DNA from 2 places in the Pseudoalteromonas sp. SWXJZ10B genome. Region 2 is predicted to be linked to the other one. Evidence: predicted binding sites of a transcription regulator. Region 2 holds the regulator's gene; the other holds the start of a gene.
The links. The regulator NrdR, encoded in region 2, represses ribonucleotide reductase genes. The targets are predictions, from matches to a motif close to AAACACNANATNTNGTGTTT.
Positions count from the first base shown of each region.

Region 1: nrdA (class 1a ribonucleoside-diphosphate reductase subunit alpha) is a predicted target of NrdR. The motif match lies at 5,042-5,061, and genes of this name have one in related genera.

Region 1 is NZ_JADYXD010000002.1:318,618-326,015, reverse strand. Features, by position in the region: gene gyrA (DNA topoisomerase (ATP-hydrolyzing) subunit A) at 1-2,549, opposite strand, end outside; gene ubiG (bifunctional 2-polyprenyl-6-hydroxyphenol methylase/3-demethylubiquinol 3-O-methyltransferase UbiG) at 2,727-3,437, shown strand; gene I6F54_RS03270 (HAD-IA family hydrolase) at 3,437-4,117, shown strand; gene nrdA (class 1a ribonucleoside-diphosphate reductase subunit alpha) at 5,181-7,398, shown strand, end outside.
Region 2 is NZ_JADYXD010000017.1:16,022-23,419, forward strand. Features, by position in the region: gene thiL (thiamine-phosphate kinase) at 1-868, opposite strand, end outside; gene nusB (transcription antitermination factor NusB) at 915-1,325, opposite strand; gene ribH (6,7-dimethyl-8-ribityllumazine synthase) at 1,341-1,805, opposite strand; gene ribBA (bifunctional 3,4-dihydroxy-2-butanone-4-phosphate synthase/GTP cyclohydrolase II) at 1,906-3,018, opposite strand; gene I6F54_RS14605 (riboflavin synthase) at 3,048-3,701, opposite strand; gene ribD (bifunctional diaminohydroxyphosphoribosylaminopyrimidine deaminase/5-amino-6-(5-phosphoribosylamino)uracil reductase RibD) at 3,729-4,853, opposite strand; gene nrdR (transcriptional regulator NrdR) at 4,856-5,305, opposite strand; gene glyA (serine hydroxymethyltransferase) at 5,410-6,666, opposite strand; gene thrC (threonine synthase) at 6,936-7,398, opposite strand, start outside.

The sequences.
Region 1 (7,398 bases), on a different contig from region 2:
AAAATAACACCTTGCGTGTTACGTCCAACCGTAGAAACTTCATTAACGCGAGTTCGTACTAAGGTACCACGATTAGAAATAATCATTATTTCATCGTTGTCATCAACTTGCACAGCACCAACAACAGCACCGTTACGTTCACTCACCTTGATAGATACAACACCTTGTGTTGCACGACTCTTAGATGGATAATCTTCAAGCTGTGTACGTTTACCGTAACCATTTTCAGTTACCGTTAGAATAGCACCGTCAGTTTTTGGTACAATTAACGATACTACGCGTTGCTCGTCTGGCATTTTAATACCACGAACACCGGTAGCAGTACGACCCATTGGGCGAACACCTTTGAAGCGAATCTCAGGGTTGCCTTCTTCATCAAGTACTGGGTTACCGTTTTCATCAACAACGGTTGTTTCTTCAGCTTCTTTAAAGCGTACTACTTTACCAGCATCGGTGAACAACATAATTTCGTTGCTACCATCGGTAATATCAACACCAATTAAGCTATCGCCATCATTTAAGTTAACAGCAATAATACCGCTTGCACGTTGACGACTGTAAGCCGTTAATGGTGTTTTCTTAACAGTACCAAATGCAGTTGCCATAAAGATGTATTTATCTTCTGCGTACTCGCGTACTGGCAATATAGCTGTAATACGTTCATCAGCTTCAAGTGGTAACAAGTTAACAATTGGCTTGCCGCGCGCTGCACGACTTGCTAGTGGTAACTGATAAACTTTAAGCCAATATAAACGACCCGCTGTAGAGAAACACAATATAGTATCGTGCGTATTTGCAACTAACAGACGTTCAATGAAATCTTCATCTTTCATCTTCGTTGCTGACTTACCTTTACCACCACGACGCTGCGCTTCGTAATCAGACAATGCCTGATACTTCACATAACCTTCGTGAGAAAGCGTTACTACAACGTTTTCTTCAGTAATTAAATCTTCTAAGCTTATATCGTGAGCTGCGGCGTTAATTTCTGTACGACGTTCATCGCCATATTGCTCTTTAATTTCTACTAGTTCGTCACGAATAACTTCCATTAAACGCTCAGGCGTAGCCAAAATATATAAAAGATCAGCAATTAAATCTAATAAGGTTTGGTATTCACTTATAATTTTTTCGTGTTCAAGACCAGTCAACTTATGTAAACGTAAATCTAATATTGCTTGAGCTTGTTGCTCAGAAATATAATATTGACCATCACGAATACCTAAATCAGCGGCTAACCAATCAGGACGAGCTACATTATCTTCACCCGCTTTCTCAAGCATGCCTTGTACATGACCTAGTTCCCACGGACGCGCTGTTAAAGCAATTTTAGCTTCAGCAGGTGTAGGAGATTTACGAATAAGCTCGATAATTGGGTCAATGTTTGCAAGTGCAATCGCTAAGCCTTCAAGCGTGTGTGCACGGTCGCGGGCTTTGCGTAAATCAAACACGGTACGACGAGTTACTACTTCACGACGGTGAATAATAAACTCTTCAAGCATTTCTTTTAAATTAAAACACTTAGGTTGGTTATTAATTAAAGCAACCATATTCATACCAAACACAGTTTGTAACTGAGTTTGTGAATATAAGTTATTTAGAATAACTTCGCCTACGTCACCACGTTTGATCTCAATAACGATACGCATACCGTCTTTATCTGATTCATCTCGTAGCGCGCTAATACCTTCAATTTTCTTATCTTTAACCAGCTCAGCAATTTTTTCAATTAGGCGAGCTTTGTTAACTTGATAAGGAATTTCGTGAACGATGATTGTTTCACGGCCTGTTTTTTCATCGGTTTCGACGTCGGCGCGTGCACGCATGTACACTTTACCACGGCCAGTTAAGTAGGCTTGTTCGATGCCCTTCTTACCGTTGATAATTGCAGCCGTTGGGAAATCAGGACCAGGGATATAATCCATTAACTCTAAAATAGTTAAATCAGGATTTTGAATAAGTGCCAAACACCCGTTCACAACTTCAGTTAAGTTATGTGGTGGAATGTTTGTAGCCATGCCTACTGCAATACCCGACGAACCATTCACTAATAAATTAGGAACTTTCGTAGGTAACACGTCAGGGATGAACTCTGTGCCATCGTAGTTAGGAACGAAATCAACCGTTTCTTTTTCAAGATCGGCTAATAACTCATGCGACATTTTTGCCATACGTACTTCTGTATAACGCATTGCCGCTGCTGAATCACCATCAACCGAACCGAAGTTACCTTGGCCATCTACAAGCATATAACGTAGTGAGAATGGCTGAGCCATACGAACTATCGTGTCATAAACTGCACTGTCGCCGTGTGGGTGGTATTTACCGATTACGTCACCGACCACACGGGCCGATTTTTTGTAAGGCTTGTTCCAGTCATTACTAAGCTCGTTCATTGCAAACAAAACGCGGCGGTGAACAGGTTTTAAACCGTCACGTACGTCTGGTAATGCACGTCCTACTATTACGCTCATTGCGTAATCTAAGTAGGAGTTTTTTAACTCGTCTTCAATATTGACTGGCAGAATTTCATTGGCGAGATCAGTCATTTGATATCACATTCCTTCAGTATCAGCTCTCAACAACCCGGTATTGGGTATTAAGAGTATTTGTTATTATTACTAACAGCCATGCTATCACAATTAATTTCAATTTACAGGCGCAAAACTTTGCGATTTATCAATTTAGCCCTATATAATGGCCTCAGATTGACGAGGAAGTATTTTATGACCGAACATCAAAATGTAGATCACGCAGAAATAGCAAAATTTGAAGCCATCGCAGAGCGTTGGTGGGACCTAGACGGAGAATTCAAACCTCTTCACGAAATTAACCCGTTACGTTTAGATTTTATAGCAAACAAAACGCAAGGCTTATTCGATAAAGAAACACTCGACGTTGGCTGTGGCGGCGGTATTTTAAGCCAAAGCATGGCGCGTATGGGTGCAAAAGTAACCGGCATCGATATGGGACAAGAACCTTTAACTGTTGCTAAATTGCATAGTTTAGAGACAGGCGTAAATGTAGATTACATAAAAGTACCTGCAGAAGAGTTTGCATCACAAAACCCAGAACGTTTTGATGTAATAACATGTATGGAAATGCTTGAGCACGTACCCGACCCAGCTTCTATCATTCATGCTGTAGCTGCACTTGCAAAACCAGGTGCAGACGTGTTTTTTTCAACGCTAAACAAAACACCTAAAGCATATTTATACGCGATTGTTGGTGCCGAAAAGCTATTAAAAATGGTACCTGAAGGTACACATGATCATAAAAAGTTTATAAAACCTGCGCAACTTATTGCATGGGCGGAGCAAGCGGGTTTAAAAGTACGTGCAAGTACAGGGCTTTCTTATAACCCACTATCAAAGCAATATACGCTTAATAACGACGTTAGCGTAAATTACATACTTTATTTTGAGAAGTTAGCTTAATGGCTAGCTCTCAAGCCCCCCTGCCTCTTATTGAGTACGATGCATTTTTATTTGATTTAGACGGCACCCTGCTCGATACCGCTGATGATTTAGGCGCCGCTTTAAACGCAGTCCTTATTAGTAATAAAATCAAACCTGTTAGTAGTGATGTATACCGCCCTGCAGCCTCTAACGGCGCAGGTGCATTATTAGAGGCTGGTTTTAAAGAGTTATGGGCTAAACAACACCAAAGCGAGCTTATTAAGCAATTAGTTGACGAGTACGCTGCGAACATAGCAAAACACACGCATTGCTTCTCTGCAGTTGAATCGCTACTTATCGCCCTTGATCAAAAAAAGATCAAGTGGGGGATCATGACTAATAAACCAGGGTTTTTAACCGATCCTTTAGTTGCAGCTATCCCCGCTTTAAAAAACGCCAGTGTAGTAATAAGTGGCGATACCTTGGCTGAGGCCAAACCATCACCGCTACCACTACTACATTGTGCAAAGCTTATGGGGGTAAAACCAAACCGTTGTTTGTACATTGGTGATGCACAGCGTGACATACAAGCAGGCAAAGCGGCAGGTATGCACACTGCAACGGCACTTTGGGGTTATATACCAAGTATTGATGAAGCCAACAGCTGGAATGCTGATTTTAACTGGCAAAGTCCAATTGATGGTTTTAACCATATATAGTGCTATGTTAATTATTAAACACTATATATTGTGATTGTGTTAGTTTTCACACAAAGCTTGTCGATAAAAAAGCAGTCAGAATTTATTTTTAAAATGCGCAAATTTAGCAGAACATTAGTTTACTTTTTAAACGCCTTTAATTAAATGGTCGTTTAAGTGTGAGCGTCTACTAACACAAATGCGTTATCCCAAAGTTATACACAAACAGGGGCAATTATGTCCCTTGCAAAACAACTCAGACCACATTAAAGTTTTATTAACACTTTGATGGAATTGATATTTCAACTAGGTGGAGGGGCTAACACCATACTCAAGGTTTGAATATGATGTTAGCAAAGACACTTGCTAAAATTTAGGAAAGCGCCCAAGTGTGGAAATTTGAGCGTAACTGATTCTTATATTATCGGCAAGTGACTAACTCAGATTTAGGATAACTAAAGTTGAAACTCAATATTTCTATAGAAATTTCAGAGAGTGTAATAATGATTCTTTTTAAAATTATTACACTGGGTAGCATGCTCTTCGCATAAACTTAAATGGGCTATCTTTTAGCCCATTTCTATTTCTTACCCCTAATTATGCTTTTTATTTCTGAAAGCATTGAATCGTGAACATTAAACAACTAACTTAGATAGTCCATTAAAACCATATATAGTGCTATGTTAATTATTAAACACTATATATTGTGATTGTGTTAGTTTTCACACAAAGCTTGCTGATAAAAAAAGCAGTCAGAATTTATTTTTAAAATGCGTAAATTTAGCAGATCATTAGTTGATTTCTGCATATTCTAACTTAAATGATTGTTCGAAGGTGAGTGTCTACTAACACAAGTGTGTTATCCCAAAGTTATCCACAAATAGGGGCAATTATGTCCCTTGCAAAACAACTCAGACCACACTATCTTGTGATCTCTAAATTGAACAACACCAGATATTGTGGCCAAATGTTATTCAATTAAATTCGCCATTACGGTGAAACTTATAATAAATGAGTACTTACCTTGCTATTGCGAGGTATGACCCATTGGTCAAAATACATAATTCCCAAGGAATACAGGCAAATGAACCAACAGTTATCTGTAAGCAAACGTGACGGGCGTAAAGAGCCTCTTGATCTTGATAAGATCCATCGCGTTATTGAATGGGCCGCCGAAGGTTTAAGCAACGTTTCGGTTTCGCAAGTTGAATTAAAATCGCACATTCAGTTTTACGACGGTATTCGTACTAAAGACATTCACGAAACCATCATTAAAGCAGCAGCGGATCAGATTTCAAAAGAATCGCCTGATTATCAATACTTAGCTGCACGTTTAGCTGTATTCCATTTACGTAAAAAAGCGTACGGTCAATTTGAGCCACCACGTTTATTTGACCACGTAACAAAAATGGTTGGCGATAAACGCTACGATGCTCACTTATTAGTAGATTACACAGAGCAAGAATTAGACGAGCTTGATGCATACCTTGATCATTCTCGCGATCTTAACTTTAGCTACGCGGCTGTAAAACAGCTTGAAGGTAAGTATCTCGTTCAAAACCGTGTATCGGGTGAGATTTACGAAAGTGCACAGTTTTTATATATTTTAGTCGCGGCGAGCTTATTTTCTGACTACCCACGTGAAACACGCGTTTCTTACATTAAGCGTTTTTATGATGCAGTCTCGTTATTTAAAATATCATTACCTACGCCTATTATGGCAGGTGTACGTACGCCTACTCGCCAGTTTAGCTCATGTGTATTAATTGAATGTGGCGACAGCCTTGATTCAATTAATGCTACATCGTCTGCGATTGTTAAATACGTATCACAACGTGCGGGCATTGGTATTAACGCAGGTCGTATTCGTGCGTTAGGTAGCCACATCCGTAATGGCGAAGCGTACCACACAGGTTGTATTCCTTTTTATAAGCACTTTCAAACAGCTGTTAAAAGCTGTTCACAAGGTGGTGTACGTGGCGGCGCAGCAACATTATTCTACCCGCTTTGGCACCTAGAAGTAGAAAACCTACTTGTGCTTAAAAATAACCGTGGTGTAGATGACAACCGTGTTCGCCACCTTGATTACGGCGTACAGTTTAATAAATTAATGTACTCTCGTTTAATTAAAGACGATTACATTACGTTATTTAGCCCATCAGATGTGCCTGGTCTTTACGATGCATTTTTTGAAGACCAAGAAGAGTTTGATGCGCTTTACGTAAAATATGAGCAAGACGAATCTATTCGTAAAAAGCGTATTAAAGCCATTGAGCTTTTCTCTATGTTTGCACAAGAGCGTGCAAGTACAGGTCGTATTTATTTACAAAATGTGGACCACTGTAATACACACAGCCCGTTCATTGCTAAAGTTGCGCCTATTCGCCAATCTAACTTATGTTTAGAAATTGCATTGCCAACTAAGCCACTAAGCAACGTAAACGACGAAGAAGGCGAAATTGCCCTTTGTACACTGTCTGCGTTTAACTTAGGCGCCATTGAATCACTAGATGAGCTTGAAGAGCTAGCTGAACTTGCAGTGCGCGCACTTGATAACTTACTTGATTTCCAAGACTACCCTGTACCGGCTGCAAAAAATGCGACTATGGGTCGTCGTACACTAGGCATAGGCGTAATTAACTACGCATACTACTTAGCTAAAAACGGTAAGCGTTACTCAGATGGCAGCGCAAATGCACTGACTCACAAAACGTTTGAAGCGATTCAATACTACCTAATGAAAGCATCAAACGAGCTTGCTAAAGAGCGTGGTGCCTGTCCTAAGTTTAACGAAACAACGTATTCACAGGGCATTATGCCAACAGATACGTACAAACGTGACTTAGATAAAATTTGTGATGAACCACTTCACCTTGATTGGGATACATTACGTGCCAGCATTAAAGAGCACGGCATGCGTAACTCAACACTAAGTGCGTTAATGCCTTCAGAAACATCGTCGCAAATCTCTAACGCAACAAATGGTATTGAGCCACCACGTGGTCACATTAGCGTTAAAGCAAGTAAAGACGGTATTTTGAAACAAGTAGTGCCTGAGTACGAACGTTTAAAGAATAACTACGAGTTATTATGGGATATTCCATCAAACGATGGTTACCTACAACTTGTGGGCATAATGCAGAAATTTGTTGACCAAACTATATCGGCAAACACAAATTATGATCCAAATAAATTCGAAGGCGGTAAAGTACCTATGCAAGTCTTATTAAAAGACTTACTAACTGCGTACAAACTGGGTGTTAAAACCTTGTACTACCACAACACTCGCGATGGTGCCTCAG
Region 2 (7,398 bases):
TGCATGTTGCATCTACACCATATTGACGCAGTTTTATATCTAGCATACTTTTATTGCTATCAGGGACAGTAAAAATTAATTCGTAATCATCACCGTAACTGAGAATAAATGGCAGCTGCTGATTAAAATCAAGGCTTGCTTGCATTGCATCTGAAGTCGGAATACTTTCAATATTGACCACTGCATTTACTTGCGACATATCAAGTATATGACTTAAATCAGCGATTAAACCATCCGATACATCAATAGCCGATGATGCAAGGCCTCGTAATACCTGTCCTGCAGCAACACGCGGTGTTGGAAAGTCAAAGCGCTTATTTAAGTACTTTAAATGCTCTGGCTCAATACTTATACCTTGTTTGCGAGACTCAATTGCAAGTCCAGCGTCACCTAGCGGACCTGTAACATAAATCCAATCACCCACTTTTGCGCCACTACGGCGAAGTGCAGTCCCTTCGGGTACAGTCCCTTTTGCACAAATAGTGATAGTTAATGGGCCTTGCGTGGTATCGCCACCTATAATTTGCACATTAAAGTATTCTGCAATTTCATGCATGCCTTCAGTAAACTCTTCAATCCACTGTGGGTCAATACTTGGCAAGGTTAACGCAACTGAAACCCATGTTGGCTCAGCGCCCATTGCCGCTAAGTCACTTAAATTAACAGCAAGCGCTCTGTGGCCTAATGCACGAGGGGAAATATCATCAAAAAAGTGTACGCCAGCAACAAGAGTATCTGTTGTAACGGCAAGTTGGCAGTTTTGTGGAACGGTTACTAAAGCGCAATCATCCCCTATACCTAGATTTACATCACGACGGGTGATCCCGCGACCTTTAAAGTAGCGGTTAATTAATTCAAATTCCTTCATACACAAAAAAGCCGGCCTATGCCGGCTCCCCTCTTTAACGGTTTACTTACTTGCGTAAATGCTTAACAGCTTTATCAAGTACACCGTTTACAAATTTATGGCTGTCTTCAGCGCCAAATATTTTGGCCAGCTCAATACCTTCGTTGATAGCAACTTTATAAGGTACATCGTCACGGAACTTAAGCTCATAGCTGCTTAAACGTAAAATTGCGCGCTCAACCATATCTAAGTCATTAAACGGACGTGTTAAATGTGGCGATACAGCTTCATCTAGTTGCTTGTAATTTACAGCAACACCTGTCGCTAGATCTTTAAAGTATTCAACATCAATTTTAGTAACGTCTGTTTCGATCAACATTTGTTGTTCGATATCGGCAATTAAATTGCCACTTATTTGCCAAGAATAAACGGCTTGGAGTGCTAAGATACGTGCTTTACGTCTTGCTGCTGGTTTCACAAAAATTCCTTAAACTTAAATTTTATCTAACACATTAACCATTTCAAGCGCGCCTAAAGCAGCTTCGCCGCCTTTATTGCCCATTTTGGTGCCAGCACGCTCAATTGCTTGTTCAATGCTTTCTGTGGTCAATACGCCAAATGCAACCGGGATATCATACTCAAGTGATACTTGCGCAAGACCTTTGTTTGATTCGCCAGCAACTAGGTCAAAGTGTGGTGTACCACCTCTGATCACTACGCCTAATGCGATGATTGCATCATACTCTTTTTTTGCCGCAACGCGTTTAGCCGCTAAAGGTAATTCTACCGCACCTGGTACATAAATAACGGTAATGTCGTCATCAGATACGCCACCAGTGCGTTTTAGCTCATCAACAGCACCTGCAAGGAGGCTGCTACCGATAAAGTCATTAAAACGAGAAATGACAATGGCAAACTTTTTGCCAGGAGCGTACTTACTACCTTCAATAATTTTCATTTGATAACCCTAAAAATAAGTTCAAGCGGTTGCGATTGCGCAAAAATTGCTGCGCATCATACCATAAAAATAAAATAATAGCCTAGTTTAAGCGTGATGCTTATTGTGGCTCAATGTAATCAACAACTTCTAAATGAAAGCCCGAAAGTGCATGATACTTTTTAGGACGACTCATTAAACGCATCTGTTTAATTCCCAGATCTGCAAGTATTTGCGAACCTACGCCAACAGTACGAGATGTACCTTTGAATTTACGTGGCGTAACGCTTTCGCCCGCATCAGCTGCTGCAAATGCTTTTACAGTTGCCTCTAACTCTTCAGTGCTTTCTTGCTTACCTAAAATAACTAAAGCACCTTCATTTTTAGCAATATAAGCCATTGCCTCAGAAAGGCCCCAGCTGCGGTCAGCACTTCTGTCTGAAAGTAGGATATCGTTAAAAGTGCTTTGCAAATGTACACGTACATTTGTCGGTTCTTGCTCTTTTATGTCGCCATTAAGCAATACGTAATGTAATTGGCCGTCAATTGTGTCTTTATAAGTCACTAAATCAAACTCACCGTGAACAGTAGGCAATTTACATTTTGCAACTTGCTCAATTGTCGTTTCATTTAAGTTACGGTATTCAATTAAATCAGCAATAGTACCAATTTTAATATCGTGCTCTTTCGCAAACACTTCTAAATCAGGGCGACGCGCCATGGTGCCGTCAGCATTGAGTATTTCAACAATAACTGATGATGCTTCAAGCCCAGCTAAACGAGCTAAATCACAGCCAGCTTCAGTATGTCCTGCGCGAGTTAATACGCCTCCTGGTTGTGCCATGATAGGAAAAATATGACCAGGCTGAACAATATCAGTTGGCACTGCGCCTTTTGCTATAGCCGCTTGCACTGTGCGCGCTCTATCAGCAGCAGAAATACCGGTTGTAACACCTTTTGATGCTTCTATCGACATTGTAAAGTTAGTCGAAAATGCAGCACCATTGTTTTTAACCATTAACGGTAAATCAAGTTGCTCGCAACGATCTTGCGTCATAGTTAAGCAAATTAAACCACGGCCATGAGTCGCCATGAAGTTAATCGCTTGTGCGCTAATATGCTCAGCAGCTATTATTAAATCGCCTTCATTTTCTCTATCTTCATCATCCATTAAAATAACCATTTTACCGGCTTTAATATCATCGATGATTTCTTGTGCGCTGTGTAAATTCATAAATTTGCTCGTGTAAGTTATCAGTTTCGTTATTTAATAAAACCCGCTTTTGCGAGTAAGCTCATCGAAATATCAGAGCCCGTTGGTTGCTCTGCACCTTTTATAAGGCGTTCTAAATAACGTGCAATTTGATCGACTTCTAAATTAACTTGAGTACCTACTTTAAAATGAGCAATTGTGGTCTGCTCACTCGTGTGTGGGACAATTGTTAATTTGAATTTATTGCCCTCTACAGCGTTTACTGTCAGGCTTATACCATCAATACATACCGAACCTTTGTACGGAATGTATTTCATTAAATTTTCGTCGGTTGTAAGCCAATATTCTGTTGCTCGAGCGTTTGCTGCAATACTTGTGATAGTCGCAATGCCATCAACATGGCCAGATACTAAATGACCGCCCAAACGCGAAACCGGTTGCATGGCTTTTTCAAGATTAACCGTTTGCCCTAAAGCATAGTGAGCAAAACCGGTTAAACCAATCGTCTCGTTAGATAAATCAGCACTAAAGCCGTCAATATGTTTATCAACTACGGTTAAGCAAACGCCATTGGTTGCAATGCTGTCGCCTAGTTTTACATCTTTCATATCAAGATCAGCACTTTGAATGCGAATAGCTAAGTCGCCTTGTTTTTTTTGTAATAAAGCAATTTTGCCTGTGGCTTCTATTATTCCAGTAAACATACCGCTACTCTTTTTTATTAAGTGGTTTTAATGAGCTTTTAACGCGGTGATACGTAAATCGTCACCAATGCGCGCACATTCATTAAATGTTAAATCAACGGTGTTTTGCATACTCGTCAATTCAGGAAAATTAACTAAACTTTTTGCATCATGGCCCATTAATTTAGGCGCCAAATAAAAAACAAACTCGTCAACTAAATTAAGCTCTGTCATTTTACCAGCAAGTGTTGCTCCGCTCTCAAGCCACACATTATTAAACTGCAGTTGCCCAAGCTTTTCTAAAACAGCCTGTAAATCAACTTTGCCGTTACTTTCACTTACTTCAATATGCTTTACAAAATGCGGCCATTGCAGTGATTTATCAACCTTAGTCGTAAATATTATTACATCACTTTGGATTTTAAATAAAGCAAGGTCAGGTGTTAAGCGATTTTGAGAGTCAATTATAACACGCACCGGTTGGCGAAGCGGTAAATCAGTAGGTAACGTGCAAGGCAACTCGCTTAGTCGCACATTAAGCTTAGCATCGTCTACTAATACAGTATCTGCACCGGTTAAAATAGCGCAGCTTTGCGCGCGGTATAATTGTACATCTTGGCGAGCAGCAGGACTTGTGATCCACTTACTTTGCCCATTTTTAAGCGCTGTTTTACCATCTATGCTTGCTGCCATTTTACAGGTCACATAAGGTAAGCCTTGTTCCATTCGCTTAAAAAAGCCAACGTTAAGTGCGCGAGCTTGCGATTCAAGTAATCCATAAGCAACGTCAATACCGGCGTCGCTCAGTATTTTAAGGCCTTTGCCTGCAACTTGTGGATTTGTATCAACCATAGCAGCAATTACTTTTACTACGCCTGCCTTTTTTAAGCCTTCAGCACACGGTGGCGTACGCCCATAATGACTACAAGGTTCGAGCGTTACATAAGCGGTAGCGCCTTGTGCATTGTTGCCCGCCATAGCTAACGCGTTTACTTCAGCGTGCCCTTGGCCTGCTAATTGATGAAAACCCTCACCAATTATTTGATTATTTTTAACTAATACACAGCCAACATTAGGATTAGGTGTTGTAGTAAACCGCCCTTTTTTGGCAAGTTCTATGGCGCGTGCCATATACATTTCGTCATGTTCGGTAAAAATAGTTTGGCTTTGCATTGTTACTCCCCTAAGCGGGCAATTTCTTCGCCAAATTCGCGTATGTCTTCAAACGAGCGATAAACAGAAGCAAATCTTACGTACGCAACTTTATCGAGTTTTTTAAGTGCTTCCATAATACATTCACCCACCAAATGGCTTGAAATTTCTCGCTCACCCGTTGCGCGTAGTTGTGATTTTATTATATTTACAACTTCATCTACTTGCTCGGTACTTACTGGGCGTTTTTCGAGTGCGCGGTTTAAGCCATTTAAAAGCTTATCTTCGTTAAACGGTTCCCGGCTGCCATCTTGCTTAACAACGCGAGGCATAACCAGTTCAGCGCCTTCAAATGTAGTAAAGCGCTCGTGGCAATCGTTACATTCACGACGTCTGCGAACTTGATGGCCTCCGCCAACAAGGCGTGAGTCAATTACTTTAGTATCTTTTGCGGTACAAAATGGACAATGCATAACTCGGTACTTCCGTTTTAAAACAAAAAAGACCGCTAAATAGCGGCCTTTTATCTTAGCAAAAAACTAAACAGTTGTGATCTAAATTACTACTGCTTATGCAATTAAGCGTATACAGGTAATTTTGCACAAATAGCTTTTACTTTTTCTTTAACTTGCGCCTGTACAGATTCATCAGTGATGTTATCTAGTACGTCACAAATCCAGCCAGCAAGCTCTTTTGACTCTACTTCTGTAAAACCACGACGAGTGATTGCAGGAGAACCAATACGCAAACCAGATGTTACAAATGGTGAGCGTGGATCGTTTGGCACTGAGTTTTTATTAACTGTGATGTTAGCGTTGCCTAGGGCAGCGTCCGCATCTTTACCAGTGATATCTTTATCGATTAAATCAAGTAAAAATAAGTGGTTTTCAGTTTTGTCAGAAACGATTTTGTAGCCACGTTCTTGCATAACTGCAACCATTGCTTTTGCGTTTTTAACAACTTGTGTTTGGTATACTTTAAACTCTGGTTGAAGTGCTTCTTTAAATGCCACTGCTTTTGCTGCAATAACATGACATAAAGGACCGCCTTGGCCACCAGGGAAAACAGCGCTATTAAGCTTTTTGTAAATAGCTTCGTCGCCACATGCAGAAATAATTAAACCACCACGAGGGCCTGCAAGTGTTTTATGCGTAGTTGTTGTTACAACGTGTGCATGAGGAACTGGGCTTGGGTAAACGCCTGCCGCAATTAAGCCGGCAACGTGAGCCATATCAACAAACAGGTAAGCACCTACTTTATCAGCAATTTCACGGAACTTAGCCCAATCAACAATACCTGAGTACGCTGAGAAACCACCAATAATCATTTTTGGTTTATGCTCAAGTGCTAGCGCTTCAACTTGTGCGTAATCAATTTCGCCCGTTGCTTCATCTAGTCCGTATTGAATTGCATTGTAAAGCTTACCAGAGAAGCTTACGTGAGAACCGTGAGTTAAGTGACCACCATGAGCTAAGCTCATACCTAATACAGTATCGCCTGCATCTAACAATGCTAGAAAAACAGCCGCATTTGCTTGCGAACCAGCATGTGGCTGTACGTTAGCATAGTCAGAACCAAATAATTCGTTAGCACGGTCAATTGCTAATTGCTCAACAACATCTACATGCTCACAACCGCCATAATAACGTTTGCCTGGGTAACCTTCTGCGTATTTGTTTGTAAGCTGTGAACCCTGCGCTTCTAGTACGCGTGGGCTACAGTAGTTTTCTGAAGCGATTAGTTCGATATGCTCTTCTTGGCGAGCAGTTTCTTTGGTTATCGCGTCAAATAACTCTGGATCAAAATCCGAAATATTCATGCTACGTTCTAACATTGGGGTCTCCTAGGGCAACGTGTATGGTGTTTTTTAGAGGCTTTATTGTACGCTTTAAACGACTCTTTGCCTACGCTCTTAAGTTGAGGATATTTAAACAGGGATTGAAACTATTTCACAGCTCTTTTAAGATGATATTTTTTTATAAAACCATAATAATTTTAAATGAATTATATTCACTACATTTAATTAGTAAATATAACTAAGTGTATTCATCCGTATAAAGTTATAAAAAAAGCGGCTCAAGCCGCTTTTCCTTTTAATTTAACTTAGCCTAATTTAGCGAGCATTTCGGTACGTAACTCGTCGTAATCGGCGTTCATATCGCTTGCTAGGCATGGTTTTGCTAGTGCATCAGCAAGTGGTTTTGGCATACCTAATTCAATATTTAGAATACCCTCTACGCTTTCTTTAAACTTAGCAGGATGAGCTGTCGCTAAAAAGATACCCGCTGCACCAGGTGCCCGATTTTCAACAAGACCTTGGTAAGCAATAGCAGTATGAGGCTCCGCAACATAGCCAGTTTGTTGAATTTTTTTCATCACGGCTTGCGTGTCTTGCTCGTTTACGCTTGTTGAATAAAAATTATCGTAGCTAAACCAGTTATTATCTAACATTGTTTGTACACGCGGCCAATTGTTTGGCTTACTTACATCCATCGCATTTGAAAGCGACTCAAGCGTTGCGTTTGGCGTCCAGTTTTTATCAAGCATAAAGCGCGGCACAGTATCA